One region of the Litorilituus sediminis genome, then DNA from elsewhere that is predicted to be linked to it. Evidence: predicted binding sites of a transcription regulator. Region 1 holds the regulator's gene; each other region holds the start of a gene.
The links. Region 1 encodes FNR, which switches genes on or off when oxygen is low (the NO sensors DNR and NnrR bind a similar motif). Its sites were predicted from a motif close to TTGATCTAGATCAA; they were not measured.
Positions count from the first base shown of each region.

Region 1 (3,287 bases):
CTAACCAGTATTCTGACATTAGCTAAAGTAGCGAAGAAAACCCGAAAAATCATTTTTCAAAATTATCTCTGGGCGTTTGGTTACAATGCTATTGTACTACCGCTTGCAGTATGTGGCTTTATTACGCCCTATATGGCTGTTATCGGCATGTCAGCAAGTTCAATATTGGTTATCACCAACTCCCTGCGTTTACTTAAAAGGTAAGTAATCATGAGCATCATTTATATCTTAATCCCGATTGCAATTTTACTTACCGCCTTAGGTATTTATCTCTTTTTCTGGGCGGTAAAATCCGAGCAATTTGATGATTTAGAAAAACAAGGCATGAGTATCCTATTTGACGATAAAAAGGTTGACGATAAAAAAGGCTCTGAAAACAAGCAAGAGCAAGCTGAACAGACAAAAGATTACGGTAAAGAAGATAACCAGAGTCAATAATTGTGAGCCTAGATTTACTTTCAGCGTTTCTAATCGGCTTGGTTGGCTCAGGACATTGCCTTGGTATGTGTGGCGGTATCACCACCATGTTAACGTCTGCCATTACCACTAAAGCGGATAGCCAAGTTGGCAATATCTCTGTGCAAGTCACTCAAGCAAGACAAAAGCCTAAGCTCATTATTTGCTATCACTTTGGACGCATAGCATCTTACAGTTTAATTGGTGCTCTCGTTGGCTTTACTGGCTCAATTGCAGCGAAAAATATAGGTTTACCTATCGCTGGATTAAGACTTGTCGCAGCCGTATTTTTAATTCTACTTGGGCTGTATATTGGTCAATGGTTTATGTTATTAACACGTATCGAAGCCATTGGCGCCAAATTGTGGCGGAAAATATCACCTTTAGCCAATAAGGTCATTCCTGTTGATTCAGGCAAAAAAGCACTCACCTTAGGGGCGCTGTGGGGCTGGTTACCCTGTGGGCTAGTTTATTCAACCCTCACTTGGGCATTAGCCAGTGGTAACGCCCTAACAGGCGCTGGTATTATGTTACTGTTTGGCTTGGGCACCTTACCGGCCTTACTAGCACTCTCATTTAGCCTTGCTAGCATAAAAAATCTACTAGTCAAGCCAAAAACTAAACAATTTATGGCAATATTAGTTATAGCTTATGGTTTTTACAGTTTTTTTGTTGCATATCAATTAATGTTCTAATAACATTGCCTCATTACAGCGTTTTTTACATATTTGTGAGTAAATAAAAGCTATGCCCAATAAAAGTTGCCCAAGCCAACAACATATTCACTGTCAAAATTGTAGTATTAGTGAATTATGTTTACCTTTCTCCCTGAATGATAGTGAACTCAATTCCTTAGATGAAATTATTGATCGCAAACGCCCTATCCACAAAGGCGATAAGATCTTCCATGATGGCCAAGAATTACACTCATTATATGCAATTCGCTCAGGCACCTTTAAAACCTTTACCGTAAATGAACAAGGTGAAGAGCAAATTACTGGTTTTCATCTAGCAGGTGATTTACTGGGCTTTGACGCCATCGCAGAAAACGCTCACCCAAGCTTTGCCCAAGCGTTAGAAACCTCTATGGTATGTGAAATTCCTTATACCAACTTAGATAGCCTATCAAACACTATGCCTAAGCTTAAAAAGCAAGTATTACGTTTGATGAGTACTGAAATCAAAACAGATCAAGAAATGTTAACCTTGCTTAACAGAAAGAACGCCGAGCAGCGTGTGGCAACTTTCTTAGTCAGCTTAAGTGAACGTTACCGTGCTAGAGGTCTTTCAGCAACTGAATTTCGCTTAACCATGACTCGTAGTGATATTGGTAACTATATTGGTCTAACGGTTGAGACCATTAGTCGTCTACTTAATCGTTTTCATAAAAACGAGTTAATCAAAGTTGATGGTAAATTGATTACTATTTTAGACTTAGATGAACTGACTGATGTAGCAGCGCTCTAAGTTCAGCGCTTTTAGCTTAATAAAAATCCCATAAGTTACTCAATTATTTAATTAAGTAACTTATGGGATTTTTTTATCTCCGTTACAAAGTAAATTGATATAAAACAAGCATTAATCACACTATTTTGCTATAAAGTAATTAGACCAGTTAAACAGAATTGATAATTGCTTAAATAGAGGTTATTCATGGAAATGTATCAAAACATACTCGTTGTTGTCGACCCAACCACCAACGAACAGAAAGCCCTGAAAAGAGCCATTGAGTTGGCCAGTAAGATTAACGAAAACAGCGCAACGCCAACGAAAATTACCGCCTTCTTTAGTATCTTTGATTTCTCTTATGAAATGACCACAATCCTATCAAGCGGTGAACGCGACGCTATGCGTCAAATGGTCATAAAAGATAAACAACAATGGCTCGATGATATTATTGCTGAATTAGATTCAGGTATGGATATTAAAAGCCAAGTGGTTTGGCATAACCGACCATTTGAAGCCATCGTTAACCAAGTACTTGAGCATGGCTATGATTTAGTGATCAAAGGCACTCATCAGCACGATAAATTAAAATCAGTTGTTTTCACTCCTACTGACTGGCATATATTACGCAAGTGCCCTACGCCAGTGTTACTGGTTAAAGATCATGAGTGGCCGAAAAATGGCAATATCCTAGCAGCACTGAATGTTGGCAGCGATGAAGAAGAGCACTTATCTCTTAATAATGATATTACTGAACAAGCATCAGAGCTTGCTAAGCTTATTAAAGCGAACGTGCATCTAGTCAATTCATACCCGGGAACACCTGTTAACATTTCTATTGAAATTCCAGAATTTGACTCTTCAGAGTACAACAACGCCATGTTAAAGCATCATAAAGAAGCGATGGCTGCACATGCTAACAAATTTAATATTGATGTTAAAAACACCTATGTTGAAGAAGGCTTACCAGAGACAGTAATAGAGCAAGCCGCGCAACAAATTGACGCTGAGCTGGTTATATTAGGTACAATCGGCAGAACAGGTATTTCAGCAGCATTAATTGGCAATACCGCAGAGCATGTTATAGATCAGCTCAATTGCGATGTTTTAGCGCTAAAACCACAAGGCTATATATCGCCGCTTGATAATAGTTAAGCTGAACTCGATGTAAGAGATAAGTTACCAGCTATCATTTTCTTAAAGCCAAGCGATATGCTTGGCTTTTTCATTTCTACAAACTGAGTTTTTGTTGGGCTCTCATTGGTAATCCATTTATTTGCGCGTATAATGCGCACAAATTTTTAGTGCTTGCAGTATTAGCCATATGACAAATCCATCTGAAAACACATTAACACCGACACAAAAGACTCAATTAGCTAAGCTTG
Region 1 is NZ_CP034759.1:284,181-287,467, reverse strand. It holds gene EMK97_RS01315 (heavy metal translocating P-type ATPase) at 1-204, shown strand, start outside; gene ccoS (cbb3-type cytochrome oxidase assembly protein CcoS) at 211-438, shown strand; gene EMK97_RS01305 (sulfite exporter TauE/SafE family protein) at 441-1,151, shown strand; gene fnr (fumarate/nitrate reduction transcriptional regulator Fnr) at 1,204-1,923, shown strand; gene uspE (universal stress protein UspE) at 2,110-3,057, shown strand; gene ttcA (tRNA 2-thiocytidine(32) synthetase TtcA) at 3,227-3,287, shown strand, end outside.

Region 2 (3,287 bases), 940 kb from region 1:
GTGAAGTAAACGAAGCGCTTGATTTAAAAGCAACGCCACCCGCGGTTGTCTTGATGGCAGGTTTGCAAGGTGCTGGTAAAACCACCTCGGTCGCTAAGCTTGCTAAATTCTTAAAAGAGCGCGAAAAGAAAAAGGTACTTGTTGTTAGTGCTGACGTTTATCGTCCGGCGGCAATTAAGCAGTTAGAAACACTTGCTGGTGAAGTAGGCGTTGAATTTTTCCCAAGTGACATTAAGCAAAAGCCTATTGATATTGCCAATGCCGCAATTGATCATGCTAAGCGCCAGTTCTTCGATGTATTGATTGTTGATACCGCAGGTCGTTTGCATGTAGATGAAGAAATGATGGGAGAAATCCAGCAGCTTCACAGTGCCATCAAGCCAGTAGAGACCCTGTTTACTGTTGATGCTATGACAGGTCAAGATGCAGCAAATACCGCCAAAGCATTTAATGATGCCTTACCGCTTACTGGTGTTATTTTAACGAAAACAGATGGTGATGCACGTGGTGGTGCAGCGTTATCTATTCGCCATATCACCGGCAAGCCAATTAAATTTATGGGTGTTGGTGAGAAAATTGATGCCTTAGAGCCTTTCCATCCTGATCGTATTGCTTCACGTATTCTTGGTATGGGTGATGTTTTATCACTTATCGAAGAAGTAGAGCAAAAGGTTGATAAGAAAAAGGCTGAAAAACTCGCCAAGAAAGTTAAAAGTGGTAAAGGTTTTAGCTTAGAAGATTTTCGCGATCAGCTTGTGCAAATGAAAAGCATGGGTGGCATGATGGGCTTAATGGATAAGTTACCGGGTATGGGTAATATGTCTGAGCAAATCAAAGGCCAGGTTGATGATAAAATTACCGTGCAAATGGAAGCAATTATTAACTCAATGACACCAGCAGAGCGCGAGCGTCCTGAAATTATTAAAGGTTCGCGTAAGCGTCGTATTGCAGCAGGCTCAGGTACGCAGATTCAAGACGTGAATAAGCTATTAAAGCAATTTGCACAAATGCAAAAAATGATGAAGAAAATGTCTGGCAAAGGCGGCATGAAAAAGATGATGCGCAGTATGCAAGGTATGATGCCACCAGGCGGCATGGGTGGTATGGGCGGCATGTTTGGTCGCAAATAACCCAGTAAACACTTTCATGTTTGTAATGTAAAAGACAGCTTCGGCTGTCTTTTCGCTTTTTATGGCGACGAAAGCCAAGATAACGAGCAACAAACTGCCGTAATTTTCAGCAAACAATACAAATTAGTTACAGTTTCTCGACTGTAGTTGGCAGGTGCGCTCTGAAACTGTGAACACATGGCATTCAATAAGCCACTCAAATTGCTTAAATTTTAATTCTACTTGATCAATATCAAGGAATGTAACAATATACTACATCTTTATGAGATTAGTTCGCATTCTTGTTAAGCTTTGTATATACTCTCCGCATTATTTTAAAGAATCAATTTTAAAAATTAACTTACTTAGTGAAACACTAAATCGGAGTCATAATGGAATTTAAAAGAAAAGCACTCGCTATCGCGGTTATGGTCGCAACATCTACATTAACAGCTTGTGGCGGCTCATCAAGCAGCAGCGATCCTGATCCAGTTACACCTGAAAATAAAGCGCCAACAGCAGTAACCTTGACTGCTAATACCGTAGAAGAAAACGCTATGGGCGTTGAAGTAGGTACTTTAGCTGCAACTGATGCTGATTCTGGTGATACACATACCTTCACTACTGACAACGCGAGCTTTGTTATTGATGGCACAACATTAAGCTTAGCTGCTGATGCGTCATTTGATTTTGAGAAAATGGCTAGCGTTGATGTTGACGTTACTGTGACTGATAACGGTGGTTTAAGCCACACTGAAACATTAACAATAAATGTTACTGACTTATTAGATTACTATGATTTTGTTAGTGAGTTTGACGCAGAAAAATCAAGCGTTTCATACTCAGGTCAAACGGCACGTCATGCCTTAATTGCTGAGCTTAAAAACTACATTGGTAATGGTGGTTTACAATCTGACGTAGACAATGGCGAGCTTTCTTCAAAAGAAGAGATTGTTGCTAAGTTAAACAGCTTTTATGACCGTGATGAAAATGCATGGGATGGTTTCGCCGTTACTTTTACCGATGCCAAGCAAAAATTCTTCAGTGAAATTTCTAGCTACAAATCATTAAAAGATAAAGTGGCAGGTAATGATGCTTCTGGTCAGCATGCACTTTGGAATGGTGAGTCAAATGAAGCGGGTCAATACACTGGCGAAAACATTGCCTTTACTGGTTGGTCTACATGGGATGACGCGCCTGCGCATGTGCCAGCTGACGGTGTAATCCCACAAAAAACGCCACACGGTTTAGTGCAACAGTTTTTCTCTCAAATTGCTGATAATGCCATGGAAAATCCAGGTGGTAAGCGTTATATCCACGGTGCTGAGCAAATTGAAGCAAATGAAATACCTGTGTTTGTTAACTATGACGGCACTGATTTAAACCAGTTAATCCAAAAGTTCTTATTAATGGCGGTGACTTACTCACAAGCTACTGATGATTATTTAGATGAGAACAAAGGTTTAGCGACTGACAATACTGGTCGTGATAAAGGTGAAAAAGATTACACTAAGCTAGAGCATCAATTCGATGAAGGTTTTGGCTACTTTGGCGCTGCGAGAAACTACCTTGATTACAGCGACAATGAAATTGCCGGTAAAGTGAAAACTGAAGAAGATGGTCGTGCTGACTGGAATGGTAAGCATGATACTGATGGCGACGGTGAAATTGATTTATTCAGCGAGTTTAACTTTGGTGCATCAGTAAATGCCGCTAAACGTGACCGTGGTAGTGAAGTACAAACTGACTTCACAAAAGAAGCGATGGATGCATTCCTTGCTGGTCGTAAGCTAATTAATGATGCTGCTGGTACAGAGTTAACAACTGAACAAATGGCTGAATTATTAGAGTATCGCGATGCAGCTGTTTTAACTTGGGAAAAAGCTATTGCAGCAACAGTTGTTCACTACATTAACGATTTACGTGGCGATTTAGATAAGTTAAAAGCTGGCGCAGACGATTACAGCTTTACCGATTTAGCTAAACACTTCTCAGAAATGAAAGGTTTCGCGTTAGGTTTACAATTTAACCCATACTCAAAAATTACCGATGAGCAATTTGTAGAAATCAACACCTTATTTAAAGATGCTCCAGTAACAGAGTTATCTGAAATTGATGAGTATCAAAGCGACCTAGTTAAAGCTCGTGATATTCTACAAGCAGCATTAGAGTTTGATG
Region 2 is NZ_CP034759.1:3,617,081-3,620,367, forward strand. It holds gene ffh (signal recognition particle protein) at 1-1,130, shown strand, start outside; gene EMK97_RS16055 (DUF4856 domain-containing protein) at 1,502-3,287, shown strand, end outside.
Region 2: EMK97_RS16055 (DUF4856 domain-containing protein) is a predicted target of FNR. The motif match lies at 1,353-1,366, and genes of this name have one in related genera.

Region 3 (3,287 bases), 2.0 Mb from region 1:
CTTAATGAACAAATTTATCTTTGTTGCCAATATTGAAAGTAAAGAACCACAACAGGTTATTTTTGGTAATGAAAAGGTTATTCGTCCACGATTAGCTGATGCTGAGTTTTTCTTTAAAACAGATAAAAAGCAAAGCTTAGAATCAAGATTAACAACACTTGATTCAGTCTTGTTCCAAAAGCAGCTAGGTACGTTAAAAGATAAATCTGAGCGAATTGCACAGCTTAGTCAGTTTATTGCTGAGCAATTAAATGAAAACAGTGCTGATGCTTATCGAGCAGGTTTATTAAGTAAAACCGATCTTATGTCTGATATGGTACTTGAGTTTCCACAAGTACAGGGAACTATGGGTAAGTACTATGCTCAGCACGATGGTGAAAGTGCCGCTATTGCGCAAGCACTAGAAGATCAGTATCGCCCAAGATTCTCAGGTGATAGCTTGCCTGAAGCTAATATTGGTTGTGCGGTTGCTATTGCCGATAAAATTGATAGCTTAGTTGGCATCTTTGGTATTAATCAGCCGCCAAAAGGCGATAAAGACCCATTTGCGCTAAGAAGAGCTGCAATTGGTGTTATCCGTATCATAATCGAGAAACAGCTAAATTTAGACCTTTCAGCGCTTATTTCTCGTAGCATAGAATTATTTGCTGATAAGCTAAGTAATGAAAACACCGCGAGTGATGTATTAGATTTCGTAATGGGACGTTTTAAAGCGTTTTATCAAGAGCAAAATATTAATGTTGATGTTATTCAAGCGGTACTTGCGAAAAAGCCGAGTGCACCATTAGATTTTGACAAGCGCATCAAAGCGGTAAGCTACTTTAGTCAATTAGCTGAAGCAGAAACACTAGCAGCAGCGAATAAGCGTGTTGGTAACATACTCGCTAAGTTTGATGGTGAGCTATTCCAAAGCTTTAATAGCGAGCTGGCTACGGAAGCAGAAGAGCAAGCCTTGGCAGCTGCTTTTGCTGAAATTAGTGAAAAGGTTGCGCCGTTTATGGCAAATAAAGATTATCAAGCAGCGTTAACTGAGTTAGCACAGCTTAAAGCGCCTATTGATACCTTCTTTGATAATGTCATGGTTATGAGTGATGATGAAGCGGTGAAAACCAATCGCTTAACCTTACTTAATCAAGTAAGAGCCTGTTTCTTTGATATAGCGGATATATCACTTTTACAGTAAAAAACTATCATTAAATCATGGCGAAAAAGGGCATAGCGATATGCTCTTTTTTTATGCCTAAAAAACGTGAAAATGCTTGTGCTGGATCAAAAACTCTTTAGCTGTAAGGAGTATGGTTAATTTGTAGCTAGACAATTTTACAGGGAAAAATTTCTAAAATTATAGGCTACTTAAGGAGTGAGAAATGCAACTTGAACAAATTGAAACTCAGCTGAAAAATAAACAGCAAGAGCTAAGAAAAAGAATTACGGCGATTGAGGCAGACTTTCACAAAGGTCGATCACAAGACTTTGCCGAGCAAGCATCGGAAACTGAAAACGATGGTGTGCTTGATGAAATACATCATGAAGCAAAAGCCGAACTTAGCCTTATTAATGAAGCATTAAATAGATTAGCCGCAGGTACATACGGACACTGTAGTGGCTGCAACGAAGCAATTAACCCACAAAGATTACAAGCGCTGCCTTACATAACCACATGCATTGATTGCGCGAATTAGGAGATTAGCATGACATTAGAAAAACATGATTTGCACCACGAGTTCCCAGAATATAATGATGAAATTCATTACTTAAAAATGAATGATAACCACTTTGCACGCTTATTTGCTGAGTATCATGAAATCGATCAAGAAGTTCATCGCATTGAACAAGGAGTAGAAAATACCTGTGATGACTATCTTGAAACAAAAAAGAAAGAACGTTTACTATTAAAAGATAAACTATTTGTAATGATTAAAAAAATCAAAGAAACAGCTTAATTCTAAGTGAAATAATTATTTGAAAAGTTCAGAGCGTGTTGCTGTTATTATCAACACGCTCAAGCTAACTCTTTTTGATCACATATAAATAGGGCAGTTCAGCTGTTTGTTGTGCAACTAGCTCGTGTTCCATAAATCGACAAAAACTAGGAATGTCTCGTGTCGTTGAAGGATCATCACATTGCACTAAAAGCGTCTCTCCACTGGCAATATTTCGAATTTGTTTACGTACCATCATAACTGGCTCAGGACAGCGCAAACCAATAGCGTCTAATGAGTGATCTGTGTTTTGAAAAATATTTGCTGTCATATAGCGGTATTTTGCTTACAAAAAAATAAAAAGAAGCTAAATTATACCTGATTATTAAAGGGGATAAACGTTTCTTAATAGAAAGCGGTAAGTATGCTGGAAAATAGCTTAGCACAACAGCTAGTGAATGAGTTAAGCTATAATTATCGACGTAAAAATGAAAGGTGTTAAGGTTATATAATGCAGGTAAATAGGCGTTTGAGAGGTTTTGCTGATAAGTTGCTATATTGTTGGCATAAAGTTAAAGCGATATTACTGCTTAGCGCCTTAAGCCTTGCCTTTTTCAAACCTGGCTTTGCTAGTCAACCTTTAGCGGTAACCACAGATAAAAATCAACAACAGTTATTTTTAAAAGCTGAGCGCTTAACTTCGCAATCACAGAGCAGACAATATATAGATTACTATAATCAACTGCATTATTACCCACTGCAACCTTATCTAGATCAGCGTCGTTTAATGGATAAAATGAAGTTGTCTGATGCAACCGAAATTAAGGCTTTTCTCACTAAATATGAAGATTCACCATTAGATTGGCCTTTGCGTAAAGCATGGTTAAAGTTCTTAGCAAAGAAAAACCAGCCGTTGCTATTTATGCAGTTCTTTAAGCCAACCTCTAATGTGCTATTAACTTGCCAGCATTTAAAGTATGCCCTTAAAACCGGGAGTAAAGAGGCTGATATATTGCCGCAAGTAACGCCTTTATGGCTTGTTGGTAAATCACAAGATAAAGCCTGTGACCCGTTATTTGAGCGCTGGCAAAAATCTGGGTATCGCACAGATGATGTGGTTTGGCAGCGAGTAGAGCTGGCAGCAGACGGTGGTAAACATACTTTAATTCCATATTTAACTAAGCTGTTACCGAAAGAGCAGCAATATTTAGCAAGTTTATGGCATAAAGTGCGCCGAGATCCCGCCATTGTGAGTCGCTTAAAGTATTTTCCAAACAAATCTGCTAAAGAAGCACAAATATTTACTTATGGCATTAAGCGCTTAGTATGGCGTGATCCTAATCGAGCGATAAAAACTTACAAGAA
Region 3 is NZ_CP034759.1:2,565,778-2,569,064, reverse strand. It holds gene glyS (glycine--tRNA ligase subunit beta) at 1-1,183, shown strand, start outside; gene EMK97_RS11500 (TraR/DksA family transcriptional regulator) at 1,368-1,682, shown strand; gene EMK97_RS11495 (HP1242/YdcH family protein) at 1,692-1,943, shown strand; gene tusA (sulfurtransferase TusA) at 2,008-2,253, opposite strand; gene EMK97_RS11485 (transglycosylase SLT domain-containing protein) at 2,434-3,287, shown strand, end outside.
Region 3: EMK97_RS11500 (TraR/DksA family transcriptional regulator) is a predicted target of FNR. The motif match lies at 1,260-1,273, and genes of this name have one in related genera.